2 regions of the Thiosocius teredinicola genome follow, and region 2 is predicted to be linked to the other one. Evidence: predicted binding sites of a transcription regulator. Region 2 holds the regulator's gene; the other holds the start of a gene.
What was found. The regulator FNR, encoded in region 2, switches genes on or off when oxygen is low (the NO sensors DNR and NnrR bind a similar motif). The targets are predictions, from matches to a motif close to TTGATNTANATCAA.
Positions count from the first base shown of each region.

Region 1 (16,075 bases), 1.8 Mb from region 2:
TGCTTCGAGTGTGACAACTGCGTGATCTTCTGTCCGCAGGATGCCGTATACCGCGTCAACAAGAAGGAAGCGACCACAGGTCGTTACGTCGCGACCGACTACGCGCGTTGCATCGGCTGCCACATCTGTTCGGATGTCTGCCCGACCGGCTACATCAAAATGGGTCTTGGCGAGTAAACCAAACCAGCAGGGGCCGCAGTGGCTATGAAAGGTAAGTTTGGCTTGGGTCTGGTCATGGCATTGTGCCTGACCCTGTTCGCAGGGTTCGGCGCTCCGCATGCCGGTGAAGGTATCGAAGGCAGCTCTAAAGCGGCCAAACTGGATGCCTGTGTTGAGCCCACCGACTATATGCGTCGCAATCATTTCGAGTTGATCAAGCATCAACGCGATATCACGGTGCATGAGGGTGTGCGTGCCACGGATTACAGCCTGGCCGGTTGTGTCGACTGCCATGTGCGCAAAGATGCACAAGGTCAGCACGTCCCGGTCAACGCGCCCGGTGAGTTCTGTTCGGGGTGTCATCAATACACCGGTGCCACGCTGGACTGCTTTACCTGTCATGCCACCAAGCCTACGGGGAATGGACAATGAGTCAGCAGACTGACCATTTGGCCGACAAGGCGCGCCGTCAATTTCTGACCAAGGCAACCGGCGTCGCTGCGGCGACCGTGGTTGCGCCCGGCGTATTTCTGCACTCGGTCGGCAATGCCGCACCGCGTGAAGAGCCGGTAAACGATAGTGTTCGATGGGGCATGTTGATCGACACCAGCAAGTGTGCAGACGGTTGCAATGACTGTGTTGCCGCATGCGACAAAGAAAATGGTCTCGATCAGCTGATCAAGCCGGAGGGGGCTAGTGAAGAGCAGTGGGATATGCAGCGTCCGCGCTGGATCCGCTCGGTCAAACTGAAAAATAATCTGACCGGCCGAGTCACTACACTGCCGATGATGTGTCAGCACTGCGAACATCCGCCGTGCGTGGATGTCTGTCCGACGGGCGCTTCGTTCCGTCGGGCAGACGGCATCGTCATGGTTGACCGTCATACTTGTATCGGATGCCGCTATTGCATGATGGCCTGTCCGTACAACGCGCGTTCTTTTATCCACGAGAACGTGCAACTCAAGCCGACGGCGACGCCGCGCGGCAAAGGTTGTGTCGAGAGCTGCAATCTGTGCGTCCATCGCCTGGACAACGGGCTCAACACAACGGCTTGCCAAGAAGCTTGTGACAAGGGCGCCATCGTATTCGGTGATCTCAGGGATCCTGAAAGTGCTGTTTCGCAGGCGTTGGCCAAGTACCCGGCAGTGCAGATTCGCGCTGACCTGAAGCTGAACACTGGCGTTCGTTATACCGACGTCTGATCGTTTTCCGGAGAGTTATTCGGCAATGAAGAAGATTCACTACCGCGAATGGGGCATCGACAGTCCGCGTTACTGGGGACTGCTGGCGGTATTGGCGGCGATCGTGGCGATCGGCGGTTTTGCGACCTTGTTCATGGAGCACGAAGGTCACTGGGTAACCGGCATGACCAACCAGATCGTCTGGGGCACGCCGCACGTGTTCGCGATCTTTCTGATTGTCGCTGCATCCGGTGCATTGAACGTTGCGTCGATCGGCTCCGTGTTCGGACAGAAGATGTACAAACCGTTGGCGCGGTTGTCGGGGCTGATGGCGATCACCTTGCTGGTGGGTGGGCTGATCGTGCTCGTGCTCGATCTTGGCCAGCCGAGCCGTCTGATCGTGGCAATGACGACTTACAACTTCAAATCGATCTTCGCCTGGAACATCTATCTGTATGTCGGTTTTATCGCAATTGTCGCGGTGTACCTGTTTACAATGATGGAACGTAAGGCCAACGATTACAGTAAAGGCGTGGGTGTGCTGGCTTTCGTCTGGCGTCTTGCGTTGACCACTGGTACGGGTTCTATCTTTGGCTTCCTCGTCGCCCGTCAGGGTTACGATGCCGCGATCATGGCGCCGATGTTCATCATCATGTCGTTCGCCTACGGCCTGGCGCTGTACCTGCTGGTGCTGATGTTCACGTTCAATACGGATTCGCGCCCGCTTGGCGACAAGCTGATCCGTCGCCTGAAAAACCTGCTCGGTGTGTTCGTTGCAGCGATCTTCTATTTCACCGTGGTTTACCACCTGACCAATCTCTACGGCACCGAAAACCACGCCTACGAGGCATTCATCCTGCGCGACGGTGGTGTGTATACCTGGACGTTCTGGATCGGTTGGGTGTTGCTCGGCATGATCGCTCCGATGGGTATCCTGTTCCATCCGGCACTCGGAATGCAGCGCGGTGCGATCACGATTGCGGCGCTGTTGGTGGTCCTCGGTGGTCTGTCGGCGATCTACGTCATTGTTATCGGTGGTCAGGCATTCCCGATGAGCATGTTCCCCGGCTACACGGTTGTCGAATCGGGCTACTACGACGGCGTCAACGGCATGGCCCGGCATTACTCACCGTCGCTGCCGGAGTTCCTGCTTGGGCTGGGTGGGTTTGCCTTGGCTTTGCTGGTGACTTTTATCGGCGTGCGCATCATGCAGTTCCTGCCGTCGTCCCTGTCGGACGATGTTACCGACCCGCACCATGCAAGCTGATCGACTGAACTTCTAATGAATGGAGGCGGGGCGGCTGATACAGTCGCCCCGTTTTCGTTTGTGGGCCGCCCATGAAGCACCTCTACCTCTCTGCAGCACACAAGTCGTCGGGCAAGACGACGCTCAGTATCGGTCTGTGCGCTGCACTGCGCGAAGCGGGTGACGTCGTCCAGCCTTTCAAGAAAGGGCCCGACTATATCGACCCCTTGTGGCTCGAGCAGGCGGCGGGGCGCGCTTGCTACAACCTCGATTTCTATACGATGGAGCGCGAAGAGATCAGCGAACTGTTCGCGGCCAAGATGCAGGGTGCCGATTTCGGGTTGATCGAAGGCAACAAAGGCCTCTATGACGGCCTGGCGCTGGACGGAAGCAATAGCAACGCCGCGTTGGCGGCACAACTGGATTCGCCGATTATCCTGGTGCTCGACAGCCAGGGCATGACACGTGGCATCGCGCCGTTGATTCTCGGCTACCAGGCGTTCGACCCGTCGATCCACATCGTCGGTGTGATCCTCAACAAAGTCGGTGGCAGCAGGCACGAGGCAAAGCTGCGCGCGGTGATTGAGCATTACACCGATGTCCGGGTGGTGGGAGCGGTGCAACGCAGCGATGAACTCGTCATCAACGAGCGTCATCTCGGTCTGGTGCCGAGCAACGAACTGCAAAGCAGTCAGGCGCACATTGGGCGGATGGCGCAGATCATTCGCGACCAGGTCGACCTCGATGCGGTGCGCGGCCTGGCGGGTGAGTCCGAACTCGCTATGCCATCGTCGCCGGCGGTCGATCAGCCGCCCGGCCGTGATCCGGTGCGGATCGCCTTTGCGAAAGACTCCGCGTTCGGTTTCTACTATGCGGGCGATCTGGATGCACTGCGTGCCGCAGGTGCCGAGCTGATTCCCTTCAGCCCGCTGTTGGACTCGCAATTACCCGACGCCGATGGCCTGTTTTTGGGTGGTGGATTCCCGGAAACCCACATGAACGCACTGCAGGAGAACGCCTCCATGCGCAACGCGGTCGCGGCGTTCATCGAACGCGACGGCCCCGTATACGCAGAATGTGGAGGGTTGATGTATCTGTGCGACCGCCTGACCTGGGACGGAAACACGCGTAAAATGGTCGGCGTGATTCCGGCATCGATCACGATGCACCCTAAGCCGCAAGGGCGCGGCTATGTCAGATTGCGCGAGACGGGCGCCCACCCATGGCCGCTGTCTGTCGACGGGCGCGAAGCGATATCGGCGCATGAGTTTCATTATTCCGCGTTGGATCGCGTACCCGAAGGGATGCAGTTTGCGTACAAGGTCGAGCGTGGGTACGGGCTCGACGGCATACATGATGGGATCGTGTACCGGAATCTGTTGGCGAGTTATGCGCACCTTCGCGATACCCGTTCGCACCCCTGGGCGGATCGCTTCGTCTCGTTCGTGCGCGAACGTCGGAACACCGCCTGAACGGCGCTGTATCCGACGCACAGGAGAGGTAATAAGAGATGTTCAAGGTAACTCCACAGGCCGCCGAGCAGGTCAAATCAGCCGCAGAGCAGGGCGGTACTGCCGGTATGGCGTTGCGTTTGGCAGCCCAGCAGCGACCCGATGGCAGCATCGACTACCGCATGGGATTCGATGAGGTTACCGAAGACGATATCCGATTCACCTCAGAGGGCGTACAGATCGTGATTGCGCCCGAATATGTCCCCCTGCTCGACAGCGCCACGCTGGATTTCGTCGAACTCGAGCCGGGCGAATCGCAGTTCATATTTCTCAACCCGCAAGACCCCACCTACGTTCCGCCTGAACGGGGCTGAACACAGCGCCGTCGTCGCACGGCTTCGTGATCATGGAACTCTCGTCTCAAGACACGCTGCGTTTGAACGTGTTGCTGGCCAATGCGCCGCAAGCGATACGCATCAACGAATCCACGATGACGGTGTATGGGCTGTCGGAGAAGGGTGAGGCGCAGATCCAACTGAACCCGACAGGACGCGAGGAACAGTACCTGAAGCGGGTGAAGGAACTGTTGTCCGGACACGTGCTGGGTTCCCCCGGCGGCTATCCCGTGTATCTGCAGCGTTGGACCCGCATGGGCCAGATGCGCGACGACAGTCTCGAGCAACTGCTGCTGCTCGGCGAGCCGGAAGCGGTGGTCGCCGCCGTGTGTGCGCCCGGTCTCACCGACGAACTGGCGCGCCGTGCCTGGTGGGCGATGGAAGACGCGAGCAATGCGCGCCATATGTTGCGCAAGCAGGCGGTGGTCGACGGTGGCATGGGACCGGTGCTGGCGGCGTATCTGGTCGAGCACCTGCCGTTTGAGACAGAGGCCGAACAGCAGATCGAGACGGTCTTCCTGGTATTGCAGCCGGGACTGCTCGATCACGAGCAGATCGATGGCCTGTGGCGCAAGGCGCAGCGCAAACCCGCCTATTACGTTGGCTTCCTCGCTGCGCGCCCGCGCATCCTGCCGTTGGAAACCCGGGCGCATCCGCTGCACGCCCAGGTGACCGACCGGCTGGCGCAACTGGCCGCATCGGGCAACTCGGTTGCAGCACTCCTGGATTTTGTTTTGTCGGCCGCCGGGCAGGCGTTTGTCGAGACGGTCTTCAAGATCTTCGACAAGCCCTCCAACCAGGACGTGGTGAATCTCACCCTGGACACGATCGCGGTCAATTTCGCCGGCGCCAGACCGGAAGGTCGCATCGACGCTACGCTCGAACAACTGCAGGCAGAAGCCACAGGCTGGGTCGAGGCCGATCCGGCTGCCGGCGCGCTGTTGCAGGTGCCGGAGGTCGATGCGGAGGTGGTGTGCGCGCTGCGGATATTGTCAGGTTTGAGCTACGGCGTGGTGCGCCCGGTGTTCGGCGACAGCACGGCGATCGGCAGCCTGATGCGGCGCAAAATCCAACCGGTTATCGCCCCGCTACTCGAAGAATTTGGCAGATTACGGGCCAAAAATACCCCCTAATCGATTGAATACTGACCACAAAATAACTTAGCTTTTTACTCTGGTTTGAAGCGGCTATACTTCTTTCGAGATATCCCATTTGGGGGGTATTCAATCCGGAGGAGCTATGGATCGTTTGTTGAGTCTCTCGCAAGCCGCACGCATGGTCGGTGTACCGCGGCGGTTGTTGCAGCAACACATCCAAGAGGGGCGCATCAATGCGTTCGAGGGCCACATCCGCATGTCCGAGCTGCATAAGGCCTATCCGGATGCGGACTCGGACCGGTCGGGGATGGTGGAGAAGGTCAAACGCATCCAGGAGGCGGCCGTTTTCAAGGCGACCCGGGACGGCGGGCGGGCCAATGTCGACCACCTGGCCAGCGAACTGCAGCGGGCACGGGTGGAGATCGCCCGGCTTCAGGACGAGGTGGACAGCTACCGCCAGTTTGCCGCCGAGGCCGAAGAGCGTTTGCTGAGCCTGCAGGAACAGTGCGACGCACGCCAACAGATGATGCTCGGAACCTTGGTCGGTTGGTTCATGAACCAGACCAAGCAACGCGAAAAGCACTGATATTCCGCGTTGCCTGACCGTTCGCGCTTGGCGTCGCGCCGTGCCGGCGCTACAGTCGTGCACGCATGTCCAGCAGAATCCTCGTCAGACCCTCGGGCCACGCTTTCGAGGCCGAACCCAGCGAAACGCTTCTTCAGGCAGGCCTGCGTGCCGGCCTGAACCTCGACCACAGTTGCGCCAACGGTAGCTGTGGCGAATGTAAGGCGCGCCTGATCGAAGGCCGGATCGAGCCCGCCTGCCACCATGATTTCCGCCTGACCGAAGCCGAAAAGCAGGCCGGCGTTTTCCTGTTGTGCAGCAACCGCGCCGACGGCGATGTCGAGATCGAGGCGCACGAGGCGGGAACGGCGGCAGAGATCGCCGAACAGCACGTCAGAGCCAAGGTCAGCAAGGTGGAACAGTTGCAGGACGACGTCGTGCAACTGACGGTGCGAGCGCCGCGCAGTGGCGGCATGAGTTTTCTCGCGGGGCAGGGCGTCTTGCTGCGTTTCGATGGCATGAAACCGCAACTGCTGTCGATCGCCAGTTGCCCCTGCGATGCGATCCAGCTTCGGTTTCATCTGCGCCGGCACGCCGGTGATGCCTTCAGCGATTTCGTATTCAACCGGCTGCGTAAGGGGCGCGAGGTGATTCTGCAGGGCCCGGTCGGGGGCTTCACCTTGGATGAAGACTCGACGCGGCCGATGGTGATGGTGGCTTGGGAGTCCGGATTTGCGCCGATCAGCAGCCTGGTCGACCACGCGATACAGAAAGACGAGAACCGCTCGATCGATCTGTACTGGCTATCGTCGATACCGCGCGGCCACTACCTTTCAAACTATTGTCGCGCGTGGCGTGATGCCCTCGATGACTTTCGCTATCACTCGATTGACCTCGAACCGGCCGGCGACGACCGGATGGAGCACGTAGTGCAGCGTCTCGTGCGGCAACACGCACAGGGCGCATCACACGATTTCTATCTGGCAATGCCGGGTGCTAGCCTGCGCAACATTCATGCTGCACTGACTGAGGCCGGGGTGCCGGGCGCGCAAATTCACTGTCAGGCGCAGGAAAAGCCCTGATCTCAACATCGAATGCGGTGGCGGTGCCGGCGATCCTCAACCGACGCGGTTCAGCACCCTGCGCCGGAAGCGCACCCCAAGCCGTTCACAGCGTTGTTCGCACGCAGCGATGTCGACGCCATCGAGCCCGTCGATTGCCGTGGCGGTGACATCGTTGATATACCGCGGCGCCAAGGCTGTGAAATCGAGTACGTCCTGATAAGAGCCCTTCAGCTGCGGCCGACAATGACGGTCGTATACCGTTTCGTTTTGTGCATTCAGGGAGATCGACAGTGCGTCGATGTACCGGCTCAGTTCGGGCAGCACGTTGCGCTTGTGCACGCGGTTGGCGAGACCGTCGGTGTTGACGCGCACCCGGCCACCGCGCGATTTGATATATCGCGCCGTTTCCAAAAGTATTTTTAAGCGCAACGTGGGTTCGCCGAAGCCGCAGAACACCACCTGCTCGTAGCGGCAGGGGTCGTCGATCGATGCGATGATCTCGTCGAGGTTGGGCCGATGGTCGAGCGCAAGATCATAGTCGTGCACCTGGTGTGAGCCATTGAACTTCGGGCAGAAGGCGCAGCGCAGTGTGCAGCGGTCGGTGATATTGAGATACAGGCTGTCGCCGATCGTGTAGCTAAGAGTTTGTTCGGTCATTGCGCGGGTACAGCAGCGATCTCTGCAATGTAACCGTTTCGTCGCGGCATCGCTTGATGGCGATCAACCAGCATGCCGGGCGAGGGTGCGAAAAGGCGGGGCAGGAGCCAGCCGTCGGCGTTGAACCGCCGACGGCTGAAACCTTGATCAGAGGGTGGCCAGCCAGTTGGCGATGGCTTCGATTTCCTCATCGCTGACGGCCGCCATGATGCCTTTCATCGCGGCGGTCTGGCCGTTGTTGCGCGCGCCGCTCTTGATGTCTTTCATCTGCTGGATCAGGTAAGCCGCATTCTGGCCGCCGATCTTCGGATACATCGGGGTAATCGGGGCATCACCGTTTGCGCCGTGGCACGACATGCAGGTCTTGCTCTGGTAAAGCTGTGCACCATCCGCCATTGCGCTGCCGGCGCCGAACACCATACCTACTGCCACTACGGCGCCGAAAAGCGATTTTTTATTCATCATTCGAGATTTCTCCATAAGGATCGGTTTTTGTCGACTTAGATAAAGGGGCGCAGCCCCGTGGGTATCCTGATACCAATTTACGACTGATTGTTTGATCGTCTTCGCACGGTAAGGGTTCCCGGCAAGGTGGACATGAGTCCGCCAAGTCGTCCCCAGTCAGCCTTATTAGCGCTTAACTATGCAGTAAACGTCCTTGAGCGGCAAACCATCTCAGCGGGAACCGCGCACCCGGCAATGCCCGCCACAATCGGGTCGGTCGAAAATGGCCGGTTTTTGACGTTTTTGCCTCGTGAAACGGTCGTGTGCCGGCCTTGGACGGCGCATGCTGAGGGGGCCGGGCGTCGAGACAACGCCGTGCAGCAGCGCCGCGCCGGCCTCGACACGCCTTGGCGGTTGTAGCCGCCGGGCTAGTCCCGAAAATACGCCGACTTTCGGCAACTTTGGGAAGCGCCTGCGCATATTCTCATTTCAGCAGACGATGATGCCGTACGTGCTGAATAGTCGTTCCTGCCATCACCATCAGAGGCTTGCTGTCGGCCCTGATCGCCATGATCGCCGCCAAAAAAGCTGACCAATTGACGTTGGTCAACTGCCAAGAGTCTGGTCTTGAGCGAGATCAAGTTTCTGCGCCTGCGCTGGTTCTAGCCTTCACTCATTGCCACCGGCCCAGACTTTTTGCCATCACCTTCATGACAGCAATCGACACTTCCCGTCGAGCGTTCTTGCGCGGCGAAGCCCGGATTGCCGACGCCGGTACCCGCATGCCGTTTGCCGTTGCAGCGTTTGCCGACCAATGCCGTCGTTGCGACGACTGCATCAAGGTGTGTGAAGAAGGCATCCTCGTTCAGGGCGATGGTGGTTTTCCCAGCGTCGACTTTGCACGTGGCGGCTGTACGTTTTGCGGTGACTGCGCTCGGGCTTGTACCCATCAGGCGCTCGACCCCGCCGTAGCGCCGGCGTGGTCGCTGATCGCTGTGGTCGCCGAAGACTGCGTGGCCCGCAACGGGGTTACCTGCCGGTCTTGCGGCGAGGTTTGCGAGGCAAGGGCCGTTCGCTTTGCCTTGCGGGTGGGTGGTCCGGCGGTGCCGGCCATCGATGCCGCCCAATGTACCGGCTGCGGATTTTGCGTGGCTGTATGTCCAACACAATCTATTCAGATGAGGGAAGCGGCGTGAGTGAGTACCACGTGTGTGGCGTGTTGTTGATGTCGCGGCCGGAACAGGTGGCCGTGATCGCGCGGGCCCTGGATGAGATGCCGGGCGTTGAACTGCATGCCAACGACGGCGGGCGCATGGTCGTGACGGTGGAAGGGGCCCGTTACAGCGATTGTGCCGACACCATGACGGCATTGGCCACGCTCGATGGCGTTGCTTCTTCCTCTCTCGTTTATCACCAGATCGATACCGAAGACACTTCGGAGGAGTCCGAACAATGAAACAGACACGCCGCGACTTCATCAAGACCAATGCGATCGCAGCCACCGCGGCCGCGGCAGGCATCACCATTCCGGGTGTTTCAGCCGTTGCGGCCCCGGCGGACAGTACGATTCGCTGGGACAAAGCTGCATGTCGTTTCTGCGGCACCGGCTGTTCGGTACTGGTTGGTACAAAGGAAGGCCGCGTGGTGGCCACGCAGGGTGACCCGGATGCGCCGGTCAATCGTGGCCTCAACTGTATCAAGGGCTACTTCCTGTCGAAGATCATGTACGGCAAGGATCGCCTGACCCAGCCCTTGCTGCGCAAGCGCAACGGCGTATATGACAAAGAAGGCGATTTTGAACCCGTCTCGTGGGACGAAGCGTTCAACACCATGGCCGACAAATGGAAAACGGCGATCAAGAACGATCTGGCCGCGAACCAAGGAAAGCCGCCCGAAGAACTCGTTTCGAGCGTGGGCATGTTCGGCTCTGGTCAATGGACGGTCTGGGAAGGCTATGCGGCGTCCAAGCTGTACAAGGCCGGCTTCCGCTCAAACAACATCGATCCCAACGCCCGCCACTGCATGGCGTCGGCCGTCGGCGCGTTCATTCGCGCATTCGGCGCCGATGAGCCGATGGGCTGCTACGACGATCTCGAACATGCCGACGCGTTCGTGCTGTGGGGATCGAACATGGCCGAGATGCACCCGATTCTGTGGTCGCGCCTGACCGATACGCGCCTGACCAAGCCGGGGTGCGAAGTGCACGTGCTGTCGACGTTCGAGCACCGCAGTTTCGAGCTTGCCGACAACGGCATGATCTTCAAGCCTCAGACCGACCTGGCGATCCTCAACTACATCGCCAACTACATCGTGCAGAACGATGCGGTTAACTGGGACTTCGTCAATCAACACGTCAACTTCACCAAAACGCCGACCGACATCGGTTATGGCCTGCGCCCCAACGATCCACGCGAGCAGGCGGCGAAGAACGCCGGCAAAGGCAAACTCGCCAAGATCGATTTCGAGGAATATAAGAAAACCCTCGAGCCCTACACGCTGGAGTACGTATCCGAGCTTTCCGGTGTGCCGGCGGATCGACTCGAGGCGCTGGCCAAGATCTACGCCGATCCGAACAAGAAGGTCGTGTCGTATTGGACCATGGGCTTCAACCAGCACGTACGCGGCGTTTGGGTGAACGGTCTCTGCTACAACGTGCACCTGCTGACCGGCAAGATCTCCGAGCCCGGCAACGGTCCGTTCTCGTTGACCGGTCAACCCTCGGCATGCGGTACCGCTCGCGAGGTGGGTACCTTCGCGCATCGCCTGCCGGCTGATCTTGTCGTCAAGAAAAAGCCGCACCGCGACTTCGCTGAAAAGGTCTGGCGACTGCCGGAAGGCACCCTGCCGGGTAAGGTCGGCTATCACGCGGTATTGCAGAGCCGTATGCTCAAAGACGGCAAACTGAACTGCTACTGGGTTCAGTGCAACAACAACATGCAGGCCGGTCCGAACATCAATGACGAGATCTATCCGGGCTGGCGCAATCCGAAGAACTTCGTGGTGGTTTCCGACCCGTACCCGACGGTGTCCGCTACTGCTGCCGACCTGATCCTGCCGACGGCGATGTGGGCCGAGAAGGAAGGCGCCTACGGCAACGCCGAGCGCCGCACGCAGTTCTGGCGCCAGCAGGTCAAAGCGCCGGGCGAGTCTCGCTCCGACGTATGGCAGGTGGTCGAGTTCTCGAAATACTTCAAGGCCGAAGACGTGTGGCCCGACGACCTGTTGGCAAAGATGCCCGAGTACCGTGGCAAGACCCTGTTCGACATCCTGTATGCCAACGGCCAGGTCGACAAGTTCCCGAAAGAAACTGTCACCGACGATCGCGGCAACGCCTACGACAACGATGAGATGGAACACTTCGGTTTCTATCTGCAGAAGGGGCTGTTCGAGGAATACCGCATCTTCGGCACCGAAGGGCCGAAGAAAGGTCACGACCTTGGCGAATTCGCGGCCTATCACAAGTCGCGCGGGCTGCGCTGGCCGGTGGTCAACGGCAAAGAGACCCTGTGGCGCTATCGCGAGGGCTACGACCCGTTTGTCGAAAAGGGCAAGGGCATCCAGTTCTACGGCAATGCCGATGGTCGCGCCAATATCATCACCGCGCCCTACGAGCCGCCGGCCGAGGCGCCGGATGCAGAATACGATCTGTGGCTGACCACCGGCCGCGTGCTAGAGCACTGGCATTCCGGTTCGATGACGCGTCGCGTTCCGGAGTTGTATCGCGCCGTGCCGGATGCCGTGGTCTACATGCACCCCAAGGATGCTGAAAAGCGCGGCTTGAAGCGCGGCATGTCGGCCAAGATCACCAGTCGTCGCGGCGACATTGTGTGCCGTGTCGAAACGCGTGGACGCAACAAGCCGCCGGAAGGCCTGGTGTTCGTTCCCTGGTTCGATGCCAGCCGCCTGGTCAACAAGCTCACGCTCGATGCCACCGATCCGCTGTCGAAGGAGACCGACTTCAAAAAGAACGCGGTCAAGGTCGAGGTCGCATAGCGGTACCGGGCGTATCCAGGCAGTCAGCGAGATAGGCAATGGCAAAGGGTAAAGACCAGCACGGCAAGGTCGATCCGGCGCGGCGTCGGTTTCTGACCGATACGCTGCGCACCGCGGTCGGTGTCGGCCTGGTGGCGATGACGCTTGGCGTCTATCAGCGCCAGGCGCGCGCCTTGCCGGCTACTGCGATCCGTCCGCCCGGCGCCGGTGATGAGCAGGCGTTTCAGGCTGCCTGCGTGCGCTGTGGTCTGTGCGTTCGTGATTGTCCGTACGACACCCTGAAACTGGCGCAACTCGGCGATGAGGTTGCCCTGGGCACACCCTATTTCCATGCTCGCGACATTCCGTGCGAGATGTGCGACGACATACCGTGCGTGAAGGCCTGCCCGACGGGTGCGCTCGATCCCGCTCTCACCGAGATCAATGCAGCCCGCATGGGACTGGCTGTTGTGGTCGATCAGGAGGCCTGCATTGCGTTTCAGGGTTTGCGCTGCGAGGTGTGCTTCAACGTGTGCCCGGTGCGCGGCAAGGCGATTACGTTGAACTACCAACACAACGACCGCAGCGGCAAACATGCCTTGTTTATTCCGGTGGTGCATTCGAAAGATTGCACCGGCTGCGGCAAGTGCGAGAAGTCGTGCATTCTCGAAGAGGCGGCGATCAAGGTGTTTCCGCTGGCGCTGGCCAAAGGCATGCTGGGCAAGCACTACCGTCTTGGCTGGGAGCAGAAGGCCGATGCCGGCAAGGCGCTGGTGACGCCGGACGCCCCGCACCAATACAACCTGCCTGAAGGTATGCGATACGAACACGGTGGCAAAGGCCTGGTGCCAGAGCAGCAGCCGGGCCAGCAGGGCGTGCCACCGTTCTCAGATAACCCGCTCGATACCCTCAATCGCAAAGGAGGGTTGTGATGAAACCCGGCGAGCGTCCTGGGCAAGAGGCGATTGCCAGCAAGGGGTGGATCGGTGCGCACCGTTATCTGATCCTGCGGCGTTTGAGCCAGCTCGGCATCCTGGCGCTCTTTATGGCCGGCCCCTGGCTCGGCTACTGGATCGTGAAAGGCAATCTGGCATCCAGTCTCACCCTGGATACACTGCCGCTGACCGATCCGTTGGTCGCATTGCAGATGCTGTTCGCCGGACATTTGCCGGAAGCCGCCGCGTTGACCGGGGTGTTCATCGTGCTGGTGTTTTATCTATTGGTCGGCGGGCGCGTCTATTGCAGTTGGGTTTGCCCGATCAATATCGTGACCGATACCGCCGAATGGCTGCGCATGCGTTTGAATATCAAGAGCGGTGCGCAGCTCTCAGAGAAGGCAAGGTACTGGTTGCTGGGTGCGATTCTCGTCGTTTCCGCGATCAGCGGCAGCATCGCCTGGGAGTTGATCAATCCCGTGTCGATGGTCTACCGCGGACTGATCTTCGGCATGGGTTTGGCTTGGGGCGTGGTCGCGGCCGTGTTCCTGCTCGACCTGTTCGTCGGCCGGCGTGCCTGGTGTGGCCATTTGTGCCCGGTTGGGGCGTTTTATGGCCTGCTCGGCGAGGGCGCTGTGCTGCGCGTGGCCGCCGTGAAGCGTGAGGAATGTGACGACTGCATGGATTGCTTTGCGGTGTGTCCGGAGCACCAGGTGATCAAGCCGGCATTGAAAGGGGCGGACAAAGGCCTCGGTCCGATCATAGCTTCGGGGCACTGCACGAACTGCGGGCGCTGCATCGATGTGTGTACCCGTGACGTATTTACCTTTACCACGCGTTTTTCACATCCGGCTACGGTTCCGGCAGCCGTGAATAACGAGCGCGATGCGCCGCGGCGTTCGCAACCTGAGATAACGAAAGCCGAAAGACAATCGGCAGGATGAAGAAAGATGACTATCGATCAATACAGCAAGTTAGGTGGCTCGCTATGAAGAACCCGCTATCACTATTTTACCTGTTGGTTGTTGCCTTGTTGTTCGCTTCGAGTGCCGGCGCCGAGGTGAAGTCGCTGCGCGGCGATGCGGCCGTTGATTCCAACGCAGACACCCAGGCGGCTGAACTCAAAACCTATTACAAGGATCATCAGCCATTGCAGCGCGATTACCTGCAACAACCGCCGCTGATCCCACACCAGATCGACGGATACATCATCAACGTCAAGCACAACAAGTGTTTGAGTTGCCATAGCTGGAAGAACTACCGCGAGCACAACGCAACCAAGATCAGCCAGACGCACTTCGAAAGTCGCGATGGCGCCGTGTTGTCCAACGTCTCGGCTCGGCGCTATTTCTGTACCCAGTGTCACGTTCCGCAGGTCGATGCCAAGCCGCTGGTCGAGAATACCTTCCAGCCGGTCGACACCATGCGAATGAACTGAGCGGTACTGCGGGGAGTTAGGAATGACCTATAAACAAAAGGCCGGTGGTTTTGCGCTCGGCGCATTGCTGATCGCCTTCATCGTCGGCATCCTGTTCTGGGGTGGTTTCAACTGGGCGATGGAGATGACCAATACGGAAGAGTTCTGTATCTCGTGTCATGAGATGCGCGACAACGTGTACGAGGAATACGTCCAGACCGTCCACTACAACAACCGGACCGGCGTTCGGGCGACGTGCCCCGATTGTCACGTGCCGAAAGAGTGGATATACAAAGTTAAGCGCAAGATCCAGGCGACCAACGAGCTGTACCACAAGGCGCTCGGCTCGATCGATACGCGCGAGAAATTCGAAGCGAAGCGACTGGAGTTGGCCCGCCACGTGTGGGACGCAATGAAAGAGACCGACTCGCGCGAATGCCGCAACTGCCATGAGTTCAATTCAATGGACTATGTGAAGCAGGGGCGTCGCGGACGCAAGGAACACCAGGAAGGATTCGCCGAGGGCAAGACCTGCATCGACTGCCATAAAGGCATTGCGCACGAACTGCCCGACATGTATGAAGAAGACAGCAGCGCCGTGTTGAACCGGCACTGATCACCTGCACCGGGTCACCCGCCGGCAATTGGCGGGTGACCGTTATCCCCAGCTTTCGATCTTCAACGCTTGCGCCTGGAACGTTTGCGTACCTGGTAGGCCGCTACGTCGCGCATGATCTCTGAAAAGGGGGCGGCTTCGAGTTGACCAAACCTCGCCTCTGCGCGCGCCAGGGCATCGTTGATGTCTTTGATTTCGCGCTCACTCGGTTCCTGCGCGCTCTCGCCGGCCAGCACACGTAGCAGGCCGCGCATGCCCCCGACCTGCAGGCGAATCGCCTTGCCATGCGGCAGCAAGCGGCGTTCTTCTTCGGTACGCAATGCGAAGCGTGCCTGTTCGCGCAGCAGCTCCAGCCACTTCAGGCAGCGCGCCTGGCCAGCCTCGTTGTTGCAGTGAACGCCTTCGCGCTCGGCGATACAGAAACGTTCGGCTTCGCTGCAGTTGCACTGGTTGGTGAGCACGCCTTTCTCGAAGGCGCAGTAGATCTCGTTGACTTCACGGTAGGTTTCGCGGAAGGCATCCTGGTCCATGGGTAATGGGAAGGCCGGGCGGTCGTGCGGCCTAGCGGCGGCTGTCTTCTTTGAAACGGTGGATCAAGCGGCGATCGCGCTTGTTCGGCTTGGTTGCGGTTTGCAGCGGCGTGGCCTGACGGGCGGTGCGCAGTTGCTCAAGCATCTGTTCGCGTCTTCGCTGACTCTCATCGGTTTCGGTATAGAAGCCGCGGGCTTCCGCGGCAGGGCGACGTTGTTTGGGCAGTACGCAGACTTCGATGTCCCAGGTCAGCCCTTCTTTGTTGATCTCAAGCCGGCTGCCGACACGGATATCCTTGCCGGGTTTGGTGCGCTGGCCGTTCAGATGCACCTTGCCGCCTTCGAT
Region 1 is NZ_CP019936.1:1,101,707-1,117,781, forward strand. Features, by position in the region: gene B1781_RS05355 (NAD(P)-binding protein) at 1-177, shown strand, start outside; gene B1781_RS05360 (hypothetical protein) at 205-591, shown strand; gene dsrO (sulfate reduction electron transfer complex DsrMKJOP subunit DsrO) at 588-1,361, shown strand; gene nrfD (NrfD/PsrC family molybdoenzyme membrane anchor subunit) at 1,387-2,607, shown strand; gene B1781_RS05375 (cobyrinate a,c-diamide synthase) at 2,679-4,058, shown strand; gene B1781_RS05380 (HesB/IscA family protein) at 4,097-4,411, shown strand; gene B1781_RS05385 (sulfur reduction protein DsrS) at 4,444-5,565, shown strand; gene B1781_RS05390 (hypothetical protein) at 5,672-6,115, shown strand; gene B1781_RS05395 (2Fe-2S iron-sulfur cluster-binding protein) at 6,181-7,176, shown strand; gene B1781_RS05400 (TatD family nuclease-associated radical SAM protein) at 7,213-7,815, opposite strand; gene B1781_RS05405 (c-type cytochrome) at 7,963-8,280, opposite strand; gene napF (ferredoxin-type protein NapF) at 8,808-9,455, shown strand; gene B1781_RS05415 (chaperone NapD) at 9,452-9,715, shown strand; gene napA (nitrate reductase catalytic subunit NapA) at 9,712-12,252, shown strand; gene napG (ferredoxin-type protein NapG) at 12,291-13,163, shown strand; gene napH (quinol dehydrogenase ferredoxin subunit NapH) at 13,163-14,110, shown strand; gene B1781_RS05435 (nitrate reductase cytochrome c-type subunit) at 14,155-14,604, shown strand; gene B1781_RS05440 (NapC/NirT family cytochrome c) at 14,627-15,199, shown strand; gene B1781_RS05445 (hypothetical protein) at 15,262-15,729, opposite strand; gene B1781_RS05450 (RNA-binding S4 domain-containing protein) at 15,761-16,075, opposite strand, start outside.
Region 1: the regulator FNR is predicted to act here: its motif matches at 7,869-7,882, upstream of B1781_RS05400 (TatD family nuclease-associated radical SAM protein).

Region 2 (16,075 bases):
CCAAAGCCGCCCGGCACCAGGATCGCGTCCATATCCTTCAGCGTACCGATGCCGTCGCTTTGCAGGGCCTCGGAATCGATATAGTGGATATTGACCTTGTGGCCGGTCTTGATGCCGGCATGGATCAGCGCTTCGTTGAGCGACTTGTACGATTCGGTCAGATCGACGTACTTGCCGACCATCGCGATATCGACTTCGCCTTTCGAATGATCCAGGCCATCGACGACCGCCTGCCATTCGCTCAGATCGGCCGGCGGCACATCGAGGCGCAGTTGATCGACGACGATCTCGTCCAGGCCTTGCGCATGCAACAGCAACGGGATGCGGTAGATGCTGTCGGCGTCGACTGCCGAGATGACGGCGCGCTCAGGCACGTTGGTGAACAGCGCGATCTTGCGGCGCTCACCGTCGGGCACGGGACGGTCGCCGCGGCACACCAGCACATCCGGCTGGATACCGATCGAACGCAGTTCCTTGACCGAGTGCTGCGTCGGCTTGGTCTTGATCTCACCCGAGGCCGCGATGTACGGCACCAGCGTGAGGTGCATGAACAAGGCGTTCTCGCGCCCCATCTCGACGCCCATCTGACGGATGGCCTCGAGAAACGGCAGCGATTCGATGTCACCCACGGTACCGCCGATCTCGACCAGCGCAACGTCGGCATCGGCCGAACCGCGGCGCACGCTTTCCTTGATCTCGTTGGTGATGTGCGGAATGACCTGCACGGTACCGCCGAGGTAATCGCCACGGCGCTCCTTGCGGATCACGTTCTCGTAGATCTGGCCGGTCGTGAAGTTGTTGTTGCGTCCCATCGTGGTACGGATGTAACGCTCGTAGTGCCCCAGATCGAGGTCGGTTTCGGCACCGTCGTCAGTGACGAATACCTCACCGTGTTGAAACGGGCTCATCGTGCCCGGGTCGACGTTGATATAGGGATCCAGCTTGATCATCGTGACCTTGAGGCCACGCGCTTCGAGCAAAGCGCCAAGCGAAGCAGAGGCAATACCTTTGCCTAGGGACGACACAACGCCGCCCGTAATAAAAATGCATTTAGCCATGGGCCGGAGGGCTCAAAAAGGAGGTTGCAACGGACGGGCTTAAACGGTACCAGAGAGCCCCTCTGCACTCAATCACAAATCGCGACCGGGTTTAACTTCTGGGAACTTGATCAGGATCAGAGGCAGTGTCAATTTGCCCTTATATTCCAACGTTTTAGCGGCAATTCGCCGGTTTTGGCGCTAGTGGCAGCCAATGCATTGGTCTATATTCAGTCTTGCTCGGGAAGGAACGATCCCGACTCCGTGCCGACGACTCATCTCCCCGGCAGTGCCATGAGTCCCGTCGACGCAGGGAGGCTCACCTCACTCACACAAAAGCTCACTCAAGGAGTTAACGAAATGCGGAAGTTCGCAAAAGCACTTAGCGCTGCGCTCGTCGCCGGCGCAGCTGCATTAACCATGTCATCGGCTAGCGCCTGGTGGGGTGGCGGCCCCTGGGGCGGCGGTGGCCCGTGGGGCGGCAACAACTGGGACAACAACTACAACCGCGGTTACGGCTACGGCAACACCTCGGGCTGGGGCGACGGCTGGGGCTCGGGCGATGCCGCCGGCGCCGGTGATTTCAGCATGAATATGAGCGGCCGCGGCAACACCAATATGCGTGGCTACGGCAGTGGCTACGGCTACGGTGACGGCTATGGCCGCGGTTACAACTACAGCGCCCCCGGCTGGGGCGGCTACGGTTACGGCCCCGGTTACGGCGGTTACGGCCCATGGGGCGGCGGTTACGGCCCCGGCTGGGGTGCTCCGGTAGCACCGCCTGCGGCCCCCGCAGCACCGGCCGCGAGCGAATAAGCTTCTCGCTCGAGCACCAAAGCCCGTCCCGTCGTGGACGGGTTTTTTTTGCGCGTCTCTTTCTACCTAACTAAGGTTATTGATCAAGGTCAAAAAAATTCGCACAATCACAGTGCAGTTTCCGATCAACCCTCAGGGAACCAACAAAGGCATTCACCTTGGCTGAGAAGAACGTCATTTCACTCGATAAAATCAAGGTTGCTTGTCGTGATTGCAGCCTCTCCATGCTGTGCCTCCCCATGGGCCTGAGACCGGAGGATGTCGATCGTCTGGATGCGATCGTCAAACGTAATCGACCGCTGCAACGCGGCGATCACCTCTTCCGCTCGGGCGAACCGTTCCGCAATCTGTACGTTGTCAAGACGGGGGCGGTCAAAACCTATACGCAGACCAATGACGGCGATGAACAGGTCGTCGGCTTCCATCTGCCCGGCGAGGTGCTGGGCATGGATGCGATCCAGGAAAATCTGCACGGCTGTAGCGCGCGTGCACTCGAAACCACCGCAATCTGCGAGCTGCCCTTCGAGCGGCTTGAAGACCTGGCCTCCAACATCCCCAGCCTGCAGCACCAGATGTTCCGTCTGCTGAGCAAAGAGATCAGCCAGGACGCAGAGATGATGACGCTGCTCGGACGCAGCACGGCTGAAGAGCGGGTTGCCTCGTTCCTGCTGAGCCTGTCCGACCGCTTTCATCGACGTGGTTTCTCGGCGTCGGATTTCTTCCTCAGCATGTCACGCCAGGAGATCGGCAGTTATCTCGGCCTGGCGCTGGAAACGGTGAGCCGGCTGTTTACCCGCTTCCAGGAGGAGAAGATCCTCAAGGTCGAGCGCAAACACGTGCAGATCCTCGATCTGGAACGACTGCGTTCCATGGTTACGCATCAAACCCATTGCGAGCGTCATCGCGCAAGACCATCAAATTGATCTAGCTCAATTTGAAAGCGACAAAAATCATTGCGATGTGGGTCTGCGACACCCAGTTGACCCACATCAAAGTAGCGACTCCTTATTAACAATTAGTGTGCGCCCCAGATCGGTTGGTTCCGTGTTGAAACCAACCGATGGTTTTTTCACTTGGGAGACGCGTAATGGAGTCACAGACCACCTACAACTACAAGGTCGTGCGCCAGTTTGCGGTGATGACGGTTATCTGGGGCATCGTCGGGATGCTCGTCGGCGTTATCGTCGCGGCTCAGCTGGCCTTTCCGACACTCACCGATGGTATTTCGTTCCTCAGCTACGGCCGCCTGCGTCCGTTGCATACGAACGCTGTCATATTTGCCTTCGGCGGTTCGGCCTTGTTCGCCACGTCGTACTACGTGGTGCAACGCACCTGTCAGACCCGGCTGTTCGGTGGTCCGCTGGCCTCCATCACCTTCTGGGGTTGGAACCTGATCATCGTACTGGCTGCCATTACGCTGCCCCTGGGTATCACCAGCGGTAAGGAATACGCCGAACTCGAATGGCCGATCGACCTGCTGATCGCCGTCATCTGGGTGATCTACGCGATCGTATTCTTCGGCACGGTCGCCACACGTAAGGTCAAGCACATCTACGTAGCCAACTGGTTCTACGGTGCTTTCATCCTGACGATTGCGGTACTGCACATCGTCAACAGCGCGTTCATCCCGGCCACCCTGACCAAGGGCTACAGCTTCTACCCCGGTGCCATCGATGCGATGGTCCAGTGGTGGTACGGCCACAACGCCGTGGGCTTCTTCCTGACCACTGCGTTCCTCGGCATGATGTACTACTTCGTACCGAAGCAGGCCGGTCGCCCCGTCTACTCGTACCGTCTGTCAGTCGTCCACTTCTGGGCACTGATCTCGACCTACATGTGGGCCGGTCCGCACCACCTGCACTACACCGCACTGCCCGACTGGGCACAGTCGGTCGGTATGATCTTCTCGCTGATCCTGCTGGCACCGTCCTGGGGCGGCATGATCAACGGCATCATGACCCTGTCGGGCGCCTGGCATAAGCTGCGCACCGACCCGATCCTGAAATTCCTGATCGTTTCGCTGTCGTTCTACGGCATGTCGACCTTCGAAGGTCCGATGATGTCGATCAAGACCGTCAACGCGCTGTCGCACTACACCGACTGGACCGTGGGCCACGTGCACTCGGGTGCGTTGGGTTGGGTTGCGATGGTATCGATCGGTTCGCTGTACTACCTGATCCCACGTATGTTCGGTCGGGTTGAGATGGCGAGCATGAAGCTGGTCGAGTTGCACTTCTGGACGGCCACCATCGGCGTTGTGCTGTACATCGCTGCCATGTGGATCGCCGGTGTCATGCAAGGCCTGATGTGGCGTGCAGTTAACGCCGACGGCACCCTGACCTACTCCTTCATCGAATCGGTGGAACGTACCTATCCGTTCTACTACGTCCGTCTGCTCGGCGGGGCCATGTTCCTCGGCGGCATGCTGTTGATGGCCTACAACGTCTGGAAAACGGCCTCGCAGGGCCGTGTAGCCGACGCTGACGATGCCATTCCGGCACCGGCAGCCCACTGATAAGAAAGGAGTACCGAAAATGTCACATGAAGTCGTTGAAAAGAACGTCGGCCTGCTGGCGATCCTGGTAATCCTGGTTATCAGTGTCGGCGGCCTGGTCGAAATCGTCCCGCTGTTCTTCCTCACGGAAACCACTGAGCCGGCGCCTGGCGTCACCAAGTACAGTGCGTTGCGTCTGGAAGGTCGGGATATCTATGTCCGCGAGGGTTGCTACAACTGCCACTCGCAGATGATCCGTCCGTTCCGTGCGGAAACCGAGCGTTACGGTCACTACTCGGTTGCGGGTGAGTCGGTTTACGACCACCCCTTCCAGTGGGGATCGAAGCGCACCGGTCCGGACCTGGCCCGCGTTGGCGGTCGCTACAGTGACGATTGGCACTACGCCCATCTGAACGACCCACGCGACGTGGTGCCGGAGTCGAACATGCCTTCCTACTCATGGTTGAGCGACAACAAACTGACCGGCAATGACACTGCCGCGAAGATGAAGGCACTCAACATCGCGATCGGTGCGACCTGTCCGAAATGCGAGCTCTACAGCGAGCAGGACATGGCGGATGCCCAGAAGCAAGTGGCTGAAAAAACCGAGGCGGAAGCACTCGTTGCTTATCTGCAAGGTCTGGGCCTCGCTTCCAAGCAGTGGTGATCGTTATGGAACTTAACGATCTGCGTGCATGGCACACCGTCGTCCTGCTGATCTGTTTCATCGGGATCGTATTTTGGGCCTACAGCAAACGTCGTAAGCGTGATTTCGACGAGGCCGCAAACCTGCCCTTTGCCGACGAGAAAAAGCACCGGGCATCGATTGAGAAGGAGAATCTGTCATGAGCAGTTTCTGGAGTGGTTGGATTATCGTACTTACCGTCGGCAACATCCTCGCCTGTCTGTGGCTCGTCTGGTGGACCATGCGTCGCCGTACCGACGAGGCGGCGCAAGGTGACGTTACCGGTCATACCTGGGATGGCGATCTGCAGGAATACAACAACCCCCTGCCCCGTTGGTGGCTGTGGCTGTTCTACATCACCCTGATCTTCGCCGCCGGCTACCTGGCCTTGTATCCCGGCCTGGGCAAGTTCCAGGGCATCTGGGGCTGGTCATCGGGCAACACGCTGGGCTCGATCGAAGGTTCGCAGTACCAGGGCGAGATGGCGCAGGCCGCCGAGAAGTACGACCCGATCTTCAAGAAGTTCGCGGCCGTCGCAGTGACCGATCTGGCGGGCAAGCCGGAATACCAAGAAGCGCGTGAAATGGGCAAGCGTCTGTTCCTGACCTACTGCATGCAGTGTCATGGTTCGGATGCCGGCGGAACGCCGGGCTTCCCCAACCTGACCGACGGCGACTGGCTGTGGGGCGGTAGCCCTGAGCAGATCAAGATGTCGATCGCCAGTGGCCGCAACGGCGTGATGCCGGCGCACGCCCACATCGGCGACGACAAGATCGACCAGGTCGCCAGCTACGTCGAGAGCCTCTCGGGCCGCAACGTGGACGCCGCCAAGGCCGAAGCCGGCAAAGAGGTGTTCATGAGCGTCGGCTGTATCGGCTGCCACGGTGTCGACGGCACCGGCAACCAGATGCTCGGCGCGCCGAACCTGACCGACAAGGTCTGGCTGTATGGCGGTAGCGCAGGCGTTATCAAGCAGACCCTGACCAAGGGCCGTGCCGGCGTCATGCCAGCTCACAAGGAGCTGCTGGGCGACGAGAAGGTGCACCTGCTGACCGCTTACGTCTATAGTCTGTCGAACCAATAAGCGGTACCCTGGCCCTGGCCCCTCGGAAAACGTCGATAATGCGATTTATCAACGACTTCCGCGGGGGTTCAGGGCCAAAATTCAACGGCTATTTCTCTCCTTAGGCGCCCTTCAGCATCGGCTCCACCCGGGAGTTGTAGCTGAACGATGACCAAAGTCGGACACCACTGTCCGGCGCGACCTAAGGAACCCAGCATGTCTACCCTGCCAGCTACTGAGCAAGACAAAAATCAGCTGCCGGTTGTTCAGCAGATCGTTTCCGTCATGTGGCCGTCGTTCCTTACCGCGAGCCTGGCCACCATCATCTTCTTCACCCTGTTCGATCCGACCGAACTGGGCATGATCGGCGGCTTTCCGGATATCACCCGGATGGGCGGCTATACCATCGGCTTCTTTTGTTTCTGGTTGCTGACGTCGATGAGCTGCGCGCTGACTTGCTATTTCCGCCGACCCACACATCGGCAGAACATGCCCAAATCCAACTAAACGCCCTGACCACGGAACCGCAGACGATGTCGCAGCCTGCCGAAAACAACAACGATTCCGCGCTCGAGTCCGATCTCTATAAGAAGCGCGAGAAGATCTATCCGCGAGAGGTGCACGGCATCTTTGCCGCACTGCGCCTGGCGGCCATGGGGGTGTTGCTCGGCATCTACTACGGTACGCCATGGATCAACTGGGACGGTCACCAGGCGATATTGTTCGACCTGCCGGCGCGTAAGTTCTACATCTTCGGCCTGACCTTCTGGCCGCAGGATTTCTTCTACCTGTCGATGCTGCTGATCCTCGCAGCGATCTCGCTGTTCATGTTTACCGCGCTCGCCGGACGCTTGTGGTGCGGCTATGCCTGTCCGCAGACCGTGTGGACCGAGATCTACATGTGGATCGAGCGCAAGATCGAAGGCGGATCGAAGAAACAGAAGAAACGCGACCAGGGGCCGAAAGACGCATCGTATTACAGCGTCAAGGCAGCCAAACACGCGGCATGGTTGGTGTTCTCTCTGTGGACGGGTTTCACCTTCGTCGGTTACTTCACGCCGATTCAGGAGCTGTGGACCAGCTTCATCGGCTGGAACCTGGGCCCCTGGGAAACCTTCTGGATCTTTTTCTACGGCTTCGCCACCTACGGCAACGCAGGTTTCATGCGCGAGCAGGTGTGCATCTACATGTGCCCCTATGCGCGCTTCCAAAGCGCGATGTTCGACCACGACACCCTGATCATCTCGTACGACGAAAAACGCGGCGATCCGCGCGGTTCACGCAAGCGCGGCACGCCATCGGCCGAAGCCGGCCTGGGCGACTGCATCGACTGCACGCTGTGCGTTCAGGTTTGCCCTGTCGGTATCGATATCCGCGACGGCCTGCAGTACCAGTGCATCGGCTGTGCGGCGTGCGTCGACGTGTGCGACGAAGTCATGGACAAGATGGGCTATCCGCGCGGCCTGGTGAAGTACACCACCGAAAACGCCTTGCAGGGCCAGAAGACCAAGATCGTTCGCCCGCGCATCATGGTCTACATCGGCATACTGACCTTTGTCGGTGTCGCGTTGATCTACGCACTGCTGACCCGCATACCGCTCGAGGTCGATATCATTCGTGACCGCAACGTGCTGTACACCGAGACCGATGAAGGCCTGGTGCAGAACGTCTACAACCTCAAACTGATCAATATGGATCATCGGCCGCAGCGCTACACCCTGGCGGTGTCCGGCCTGGAAGGCATGGAAGTGATTGGTCAAACCACGGGCATCGAACTGGATAGCGGCGCGGTTGCCGACCTGCCGCTACGCGTGCAGGTCGACCCGATTGCGATAAAATCGTCCAGCAGTGAAATCCTGTTCCACATCCAATCCGAGATCACGCCGGAGATAGCGATCGACGAACACGCCCGCTTCCTCGGACCGGTGATGCGCTGAGACAACTGAATGAGACCGCCCCGCGAAGATACCGTGCCATGGTACAAGCAGTTTTGGCCATGGTTCCTGATCGCCCTGCCGCTGAGTGTCGTGATCGCTGCGATCATCACGATCAACATCGCGATCCAGACCGATGACGGCCTGGTCACCGACGATTACTACAAAGAAGGCCTGGCGATCCATAAGGATGCCGACAGCGCTGCGAAAGCCGCGGCATTGGGCATTGCCGGCGAGATTACCTTCGATACCGATACCGGCGCCTTGACCCTGGCTTTGGACAAACCACTGACCAACGGCGCAGGCTTGCTGGTATTGAAAGTGATTCACCCCACCCGCCCCGACCAGGATCAACAACAGCAGTTGTCGCCACTGGGTAACGGCCGTTACGCAGGCAGGCTCGATCCGCTCGGGCCGGCCCATTGGAAACTGCAGTTACGTCCCGAGGACGAGTCGTGGCGCATCGAAGGCAGACTGGTGCTGCCGGGCTCGAACAGCGCACGCCTCGACTGACGCCGCATTTGATCTGCAGGTTCCGGTTCGCCTGTTAAAACCGGCGTAATTCGATCTGGCCTACTGACGACGCCACACGGCACCGTCGCCGGCTGCCTTGTCGATCGCATCCAGGCGCGCCTCATGCGCCGCCAGTTCTTCTTCATTGGCACTGACGATTACCAGCGACAGGCCGGCGCGGTCGACCCGGCGAACACCTGCCTGCCCTTGTCCTTCACCTTCATTGTCGTTGCTGGCATCGAGTGACAGCGCGCCCTGTCCGCCGGTCATGGCGAGATACACGTCGGCGAGGATCTCGGCATCGAGCAAGGCGCCATGTTTGTCGCGCCGGCTGTTGTCGACCTCGTAGCGGCCGCACAGTGCATCGAGGCTGTTGCGCTGCCCCGGATGCTTCTTGCGCGCCATCACCAACGTGTCGAGCACCTCACAGTGATCGACGATCGCCCCCATGCCGTCGAGACGTGCAAGTTCGGCATCGAGAAAGCCGACGTCGAAGGGCGCATTGTGGATCACCAGTTCGGCGCCCTTCAGATACGTCAACAGATCATCGGCAATGTCGTCGAAGTGCGGTTTGTCGGCGAGAAACTCGTTTGTGATGCCGTGTACTTCAACGGCGGCTGCATCGATCTCGCGATCCGGCTGCAGGTAGACATGAAAGTTGTTGCCGGTCAGACGGCGCTCGATCAGTTCGACGCAGCCGATCTCGATAATGCGATGCCCCTGCTCGGGCTCGAGGCCGGTGGTTTCCGTATCCAGTACGATCTGTCTCATGCTGTCGCTGTCCTTCAGGCGGTGTTCGAGGTGCAGGCAGGTCAATCGATATTGGTATGCAGCGCACTGATGCCCCGATTGGCCAGCTCATCGGCACGCTCGTTCTCCGGGTGTCCGGCGTGCCCTTTGACCCAATGCCAGGTCACATCGTGTTCGTTGACGGCCTGTTCGAGCTGCTTCCACAGGTCTTCGTTCTTGACCGGTTTCTTGGCCGCGGTGCGCCAGCCATTGCGTTTCCAATTATGAATCCACTGCGTGATGCCGTTTTTCACATACTGGGAATCCGTCGTGATATCCACCGGGCAGCGCCGTTTGAGCGCCTCCAGGCCCTTGATGACGGCCGTCAGTTCCATGCGGTTGTTGGTGGTTTCGGCTTCACCGCCGAACAACTCTTTCTCTTTGCCGCTGAAACGCAGGATGGCGCCCCATCCGCCCGGACCTGGGTTTCCCTTGCAGGCACCATCTGTAAACAATTCGACGCGATCTGACATGCGACTCTATCCAAAACCTCGTTTGCGCGGTTCATCTTCCATCGGCGGCCAATCCATCGCCGAATGCCCCGGGGCCGGCGCGTGTGGCTCGATAGCTCGCGGACCCAGCACCCGCAGACGCGACCAACGTTGGCCAACGGGTGTGATGCGCGATACCCGTTTGACTGCCCTGACCACGTAGATACCGGCCAGCATCGGCCAGACGCGGCGACCGACGCGTTCGATCGATTCGAAGCGGTTCGATTTGGTCGGCGGTCGAAATTCCATCACGTCCATGCGTTCCACACCGAAGCCCAACAGGGTCAACCAGTCGTTCATGCGCGGATACGACAGGAAATTGCCGCACCAGGGCAGACTGCCTCGCCAGCGGCCGAACAGTCGCCACAGGCCCCACAGGCTGTACGGATTGAAGCCGATAACGATCACCCGACCTTCCGGAATGAGCACCCGTTCAACTTCGCGCAATACCTGGTGCGGATCGGGCGAGAAATCCAGCGTGTGGACCAGGATCATCGCGTCGATGCTGTCGGCCGTGATCGGCAGCAACTGCGATGCGCCGACGATCACTTCAGGATGCCCCGCATCCGGTCGATGACTTATCAACGTCTTGTTACGCACCGGACACTGTGCGAGGTAGGCGGTATCGGAACCCAATTCACCCAGTTGCAGCAACTGGTAACCAAAGAGGTCGGTAACCATCGATGACACGACTTCACGCTCATGTGCCGCGACACGGCTGCCCGGCGATGTCAAATACCAATCTGACAGAGCTTGGCCGATTTCTTTGTTTTCGCGATCACAGAATCTGGATGACGTCATCTGGCGGTTGGGTGCTGGAACCTGGTTCTTGCATTTCGTAAACTGCACCGGCTTTCACAGCGGCGAGTAGCATGTCTGATTCTGAACAAAGCATCACCGGTCGGCAACGTCGCCGCACTACTATTCCGGCTCTGACCCTGGCCCTCGCCGCCCTATTAGGCGGTTGCGGCACACAGGGTACCAAGACCGATGCGACCTCGCCTCATGCGAAATCGAACGAGCAGGAAATCGTCGACAAGCATGCCTTGGAGATGCTGACACACAACGATCTGGCCGACGCCGAAGAGATCGTCATCCCGCCCGAACCGATCTGGACCCGCCTGCGCTCAGGATTCTCTCTAGACGTTCTCGAACACCCGCGGGTCAAGCAGGAGATCAGCCGCCTGCAGCGCCATCCGAACGCCTATCGGGCAATGATGGCGCGTTCCGAGCCCTACCTGTATCACATTCTCAACGAGATCGACGCAGCCGGCCTGCCTTATGAACTGGCCCTGCTACCGGCCGTCGAGAGCGGCTTCAGACCTGAGATCTACTCGACCTCGGGCGCAGCCGGCCTGTGGCAGTTCATGCCCGCTACCGGCAAGATGCTCGGCCTCAGGCAGGACTGGTGGGTCGACCGGCGGCGCACCGTACGCGCCTCGACCCGGGCCGCCATCAAATACCTGAAGCAGCTCAACGAGCGCTTTGACGGCGATTGGGCGTTGACCCTGGCGGCCTACAATGCCGGCGCCGGCACCGTCAGCCGCGCTATTCGGCGTGCCGAGCGCAAGGGCGGCAAGACCGATTTCTGGTCGCTCGACCTGCCGCGCGAGACCGACCAATACGTGCCGCGTCTGCTCGCCTTGACCGCCGTGGTCACCAATCCGGATCGTTACGCGCTCGATCTGCCCGAGATCCTCGACCAACCCTATTTCGTGGTCGCCGATACGGCCGGCCAGATCGATCTGAACGTTGCCGCCGAATTGGCGGAGATGTCGGTCGAAGAACTGCTGGCATTGAACGCCGGCCACCGACGCTGGGCGAGCAGCCCGGACGGGCCGCACGAGTTGCTGATGCCGGCGGACAACGCCGAACTCTTCAAAACGGCGCTGGCCGATCTGCCGACGGACAAGCGTTTGCGCTGGCAACGCCACGCCATCAAACCCGGTGACACTCTCAGCCAGATCGCGCGTCGCTATGGGGTTACCGCCGATGTGATCCGCCAGGCGAACAACCTCAAAGGCTCATCGATCCGCGCCGGCAGACACCTGAAGATACCGCTGTCCGACGGCGCCAACTTCACCACCACGGCCTCCAACGGTAATGCCAAGCAACGCCTGAAGTACCGAGTGCGTAAGGGCGATTCGTTGTACAAGATCGCCCGCCGCTTCCAGGTATCGATCGCCGATCTCAAGCGTTGGAACCAGGTCGGTCGCTTCATCCGCCCCGGCGAACGCATCACGGTGTTCATCGACCCCGACGCGGATACCTGACCGCCTCAGCGACGTTCATCCTCGGGTACATTCAACCAGCAGCTCACCCGCCGGCCATCGCCGGCATCGGTCGATGCGGGATACCGTGAACGGCAGATATCCATCGCCTGCGGGCAGCGCGGATGAAAATGACAACCACTCGGCGGGTTGATCGGTGACGGCATGTCGCCCTCGAGACGGATCACCTCGCGCTCGTGTTTCGGGTCCGGTACGGGCACGGCACTGAGCAAGGCCGCCGTATAAGGATGCAGCGGTTGCTGCAGCACCTGGTCGACCGAACCGTATTCCACGATCCTCCCCAGGTACATCACCGCAACCTCGTGCGCCAGGTAGGCGACGACCGAGATGTTGTGGGTGATAAACAGGTACGACAGGCCGAGTTCGAGCTGCAGCTTCTTCAGCAGATTGAGCACCTGCGCCTGTACCGATACATCGAGCGCGCTGGTCGGCTCGTCGCACACGATCAGACGTGGCTCGACCGCCAGGGCCCGCGCGATCGCGATACGCTGCCGCTGGCCACCGGAAAACTCGTGCGGATAACGGCTCGCAGCACTCGCCTGCATGCCGACCTGCGTCAGCAGCTCTTCGACCTTGCTGCGGCGTTCGGCGCGATTGCTGCCGATACTCTGCGCGACCATGCCTTCGGCGATCACATCCTCGACCAGCATGCGCGGATTCATCGACGAGGCGGGATCCTGGAAGATGATCTGGAACTCACGACGCAGACTGCGTAGCGCGCTGCCCGTGACCGTCGCCAGATCGGTGCCATTGAACAGCACGCTGCCCCCGGTGGGCCGATGCAGTTGCAGAATGGCCTTGCCGACCGTGGTCTTGCCGCAGCCCGACTCGCCGACCAACGCCACGGTGCGCCCGCGCGCGATCGCCAGATCCACGCCATCGACGGCCTTTACATGCCCAGCGACTCGCCGCAGTACACCCTTGTGGATCGGGAAATGCACCTTCAGGTCGCGGACCTCGAGCAACAGGCCGTCGCTGCTCGGCGCAGTATCGCCGACGGCCTGGGTCGACGGCATGGCCTCACGCACATCCTGCAGCGACAGGTGACAGCGATAACCGGTATCTTCTTCGCCTTGCCACGGGGGCAGTTGTTCGCGGCACACATCGCGCACCACGGCGCAGCGGTCCGCAAACCGGCAGTGATCCCATTCGCGATCGAGCGACGGGACAATACCCGGGATCACATCGAGCCCCTGGTTGCGCTTCTCGGCCTTGGGCACCGAACGAAACAACTTGCGGCTGTAGGGATGCGCCGGCTGATCGAAGAAGTTCTGGACGTCGTTCACCTCCATCAACTGCCCGGCATACATCACGCCCACCCGGTCGGCCATCTCGGCGACCACCCCAAGATCGTGAGTGATCAACAGGATCGCCATACCGGTTTCGCGTTGCAGGTCTTTCAACAGATCGAGTACCTGCGCCTGGATCGTCACGTCGAGCGCCGTGGTCGGTTCGTCGGCAATCAGCAGTTCGGGTCGACCGGCCAGCGCCATCGCGATCATCACGCGCTGCTTCATGCCGCCGGACAATTGGTGCGGATACTCTCGGACGCGTCGCTCAGGATCGGGAATGCCGACCGACCGGAACAGCTCGACGACCCGCCCATTGATATTGTTGCGGCTATCCGGATCGTGCAGCCGTACCGCCTCGGCGACCTGGTCGCCGACGCGCATGACCGGATTCAACGAGGTCATCGGCTCTTGAAAAATCATGCCGATACGACCGCCGCGCTCATTGCGCATGTCGGCCTCCGACAAGCCGCGCAGCGAGCGACCGTCGATCTGAATGTCACCACCGACGATGCGTCCTGAATGCGGCAACAAGCGCATGATCGACAACGCGATCATCGACTTGCCGCAGCCGGATTCACCGAGCAGCACAAACGTCTCGCCACGGTGGATATGTAGGCTGACGCCGTCGACCGCACGCACGGGACGGCTCTCGCTGCCCAGGTGTGTCGACAGTTGGTCTAGCGTCAATAGCGCCTGCTGTGTGTCGGGCCGCTCGCTCATCGCTTTCTCGATCATGCTCATCGTTGTTTTCTCAGGCGAGGATCGAACGCATCGCGTACCGCATCCGAAAACAGGTTGGCTGCCAGCACCAGGGTGAACATGAAGCCGAAGGCGGCCAGCAGAGACCACCAGACGACCGGTTCACGCGCCAATTCGAGGCGCGCGCCGTTGATCATATTGCCCCAGCTGTTGGTCGACGGATCGACACCGATGCTGATGTAAGACAGCACTGCCTCGGCCAATACCAGCCCACTGAAGTCCAGCACGATGGTGATCAACACGATGTGCATGACATTGGGCAACACATGACGCATCAGGATGCGGAAGTTACGCACACCGAACGCGCGCGCAGCCTGCACATATTCGAGCTCTCGCAGCTTCAACGCCTCACCACGCAACAACCGGCACAGACCTGTCCAGCTCGTCACTCCGAGTATCAGGCACAGAAACAGCAGGCGCAGGTCGGCGCGCTCGGTGACGCTGTTGAACTGATCGGCATTGTTGTCGATGTACACCTGCATCATCAGCACGGCCGCGGCAATCAACAGCACGCTGGGGATCGAGTTCAAGGTGGTGTACAGGTACTGGATGACGTCATCGACCCAGCCGCGGAAATAGCCGGCCATGATGCCCAGCAGCAAGGCCGCCGGCAGCATCACCAGCGTGGTCAGGGTTCCGATAACCAGGCCGGTACGTATGCTCTTCAGGGATTGGTAGAACACGTCTTCGCCGACCTTGTCGGTGCCGAGTATGTGGTAGTAGGCGGACAGTTCCCAGAAAGATCCGAATACCGCAAACACGAACAAGGCCGTCCAGGCTCCCACATGCCACGGCTTGTCGAGTTCTGCGCGCAGCAGTCGGCCGACCAATACCGCCCCCTTGCCTTTCATCAACACGATGACGGCAATCAGGATCGCCCATATCAGCGTGCCCTTGATCGCACCCGTCAGCGCCTTGGCCGCAATGTCGGCCGCCTTGCTGTCGCCTTCGGCAAGATGTTGTCCGCCGTATTCCAATAGCGGGTATTCGCGCGTGCTGGTGCCGTCCGCCAACTCGACCGTCTCTTTGCTGTAGAGATGGGTGGCGAACGGTGCCGAATAGCTTTTTTCGCGTTGACTCTCGAGCGTGCCGGCGACCACATCGAACAGGCTGACGATCTCCGTGGAGTAGATCGGCGCGCCCTGGTCGTCGGTATCGATCTGCTCGTTGAAATGCACCGTATCCAGCAGACCAACGACGATATAGAACAGCAGGACCACCAATGCCGCCTGACCGGTGCGGCTGTCAACCACGCGGCGCCAAGGCTGCATCAGATGTTCGTGCTTACTGGCATACCAGAATCCGGCGGCGACCAGCAGCACCAGCAGGAACACCAGGGCATCGGTCCACAGGATGACCGGTTGGAATCCACCGATATTCATTCGAGCCTCACCCGCGGATCGGCGATCGTGTACGAGATATCGGTCAACAGCAGACCGATGATGTACAACACCGCACCGAGAAACACCATCGCGCGCACAATCGCGAAATCCTGGTTCTGAATTGCATCGATCGTGTAGCTGCCCAGGCCCGGGATACCGAAAAACGACTCAGTCAACAGACTGCCGATGAACAGCGCCGGCAACACAACGACTACACCCGTCAAAATCGGTATTAAAGCGTTCTGCAACACGTGGCGGAACAGCACCCAGTGTTCCGACAGGCCCTTGGCGCGCGCGCTGCGTACGAAGTCGCGATTGATCTCTTCAAGGAACAGGGTGCGATACCAGCGCGTGCCCGCCCCGACGCTGCCGATCACCCCGACAACCACCGGCAGCACCATGAACTTCCACGCGGCAATACCGGTGTCATAGCCCGATATCGGCACCAGATTGAGTAGCTTGCCGACCAGGTATTGCCCACCGATGATGTAGAACAGACCGGATATCGACATCATCGCCACACACAGCA
Region 2 is NZ_CP019936.1:2,919,028-2,935,102, forward strand. Features, by position in the region: gene B1781_RS13925 (CTP synthase) at 1-1,058, opposite strand, end outside; gene B1781_RS13930 (sulfur globule protein CV1) at 1,458-1,853, shown strand; gene fnr (fumarate/nitrate reduction transcriptional regulator Fnr) at 2,012-2,776, shown strand; gene ccoN (cytochrome-c oxidase, cbb3-type subunit I) at 2,941-4,368, shown strand; gene ccoO (cytochrome-c oxidase, cbb3-type subunit II) at 4,388-5,014, shown strand; gene B1781_RS13950 (cbb3-type cytochrome oxidase subunit 3) at 5,020-5,196, shown strand; gene ccoP (cytochrome-c oxidase, cbb3-type subunit III) at 5,193-6,116, shown strand; gene B1781_RS13960 (hypothetical protein) at 6,312-6,602, shown strand; gene ccoG (cytochrome c oxidase accessory protein CcoG) at 6,629-8,032, shown strand; gene B1781_RS13970 (FixH family protein) at 8,042-8,542, shown strand; gene dnaQ (DNA polymerase III subunit epsilon) at 8,603-9,313, opposite strand; gene rnhA (ribonuclease HI) at 9,355-9,804, opposite strand; gene B1781_RS13985 (class I SAM-dependent methyltransferase) at 9,811-10,503, opposite strand; gene B1781_RS13990 (LysM peptidoglycan-binding domain-containing protein) at 10,695-12,095, shown strand; gene B1781_RS13995 (ABC transporter ATP-binding protein) at 12,101-14,146, opposite strand; gene B1781_RS14000 (ABC transporter permease) at 14,143-15,546, opposite strand; gene B1781_RS14005 (ABC transporter permease) at 15,543-16,075, opposite strand, start outside.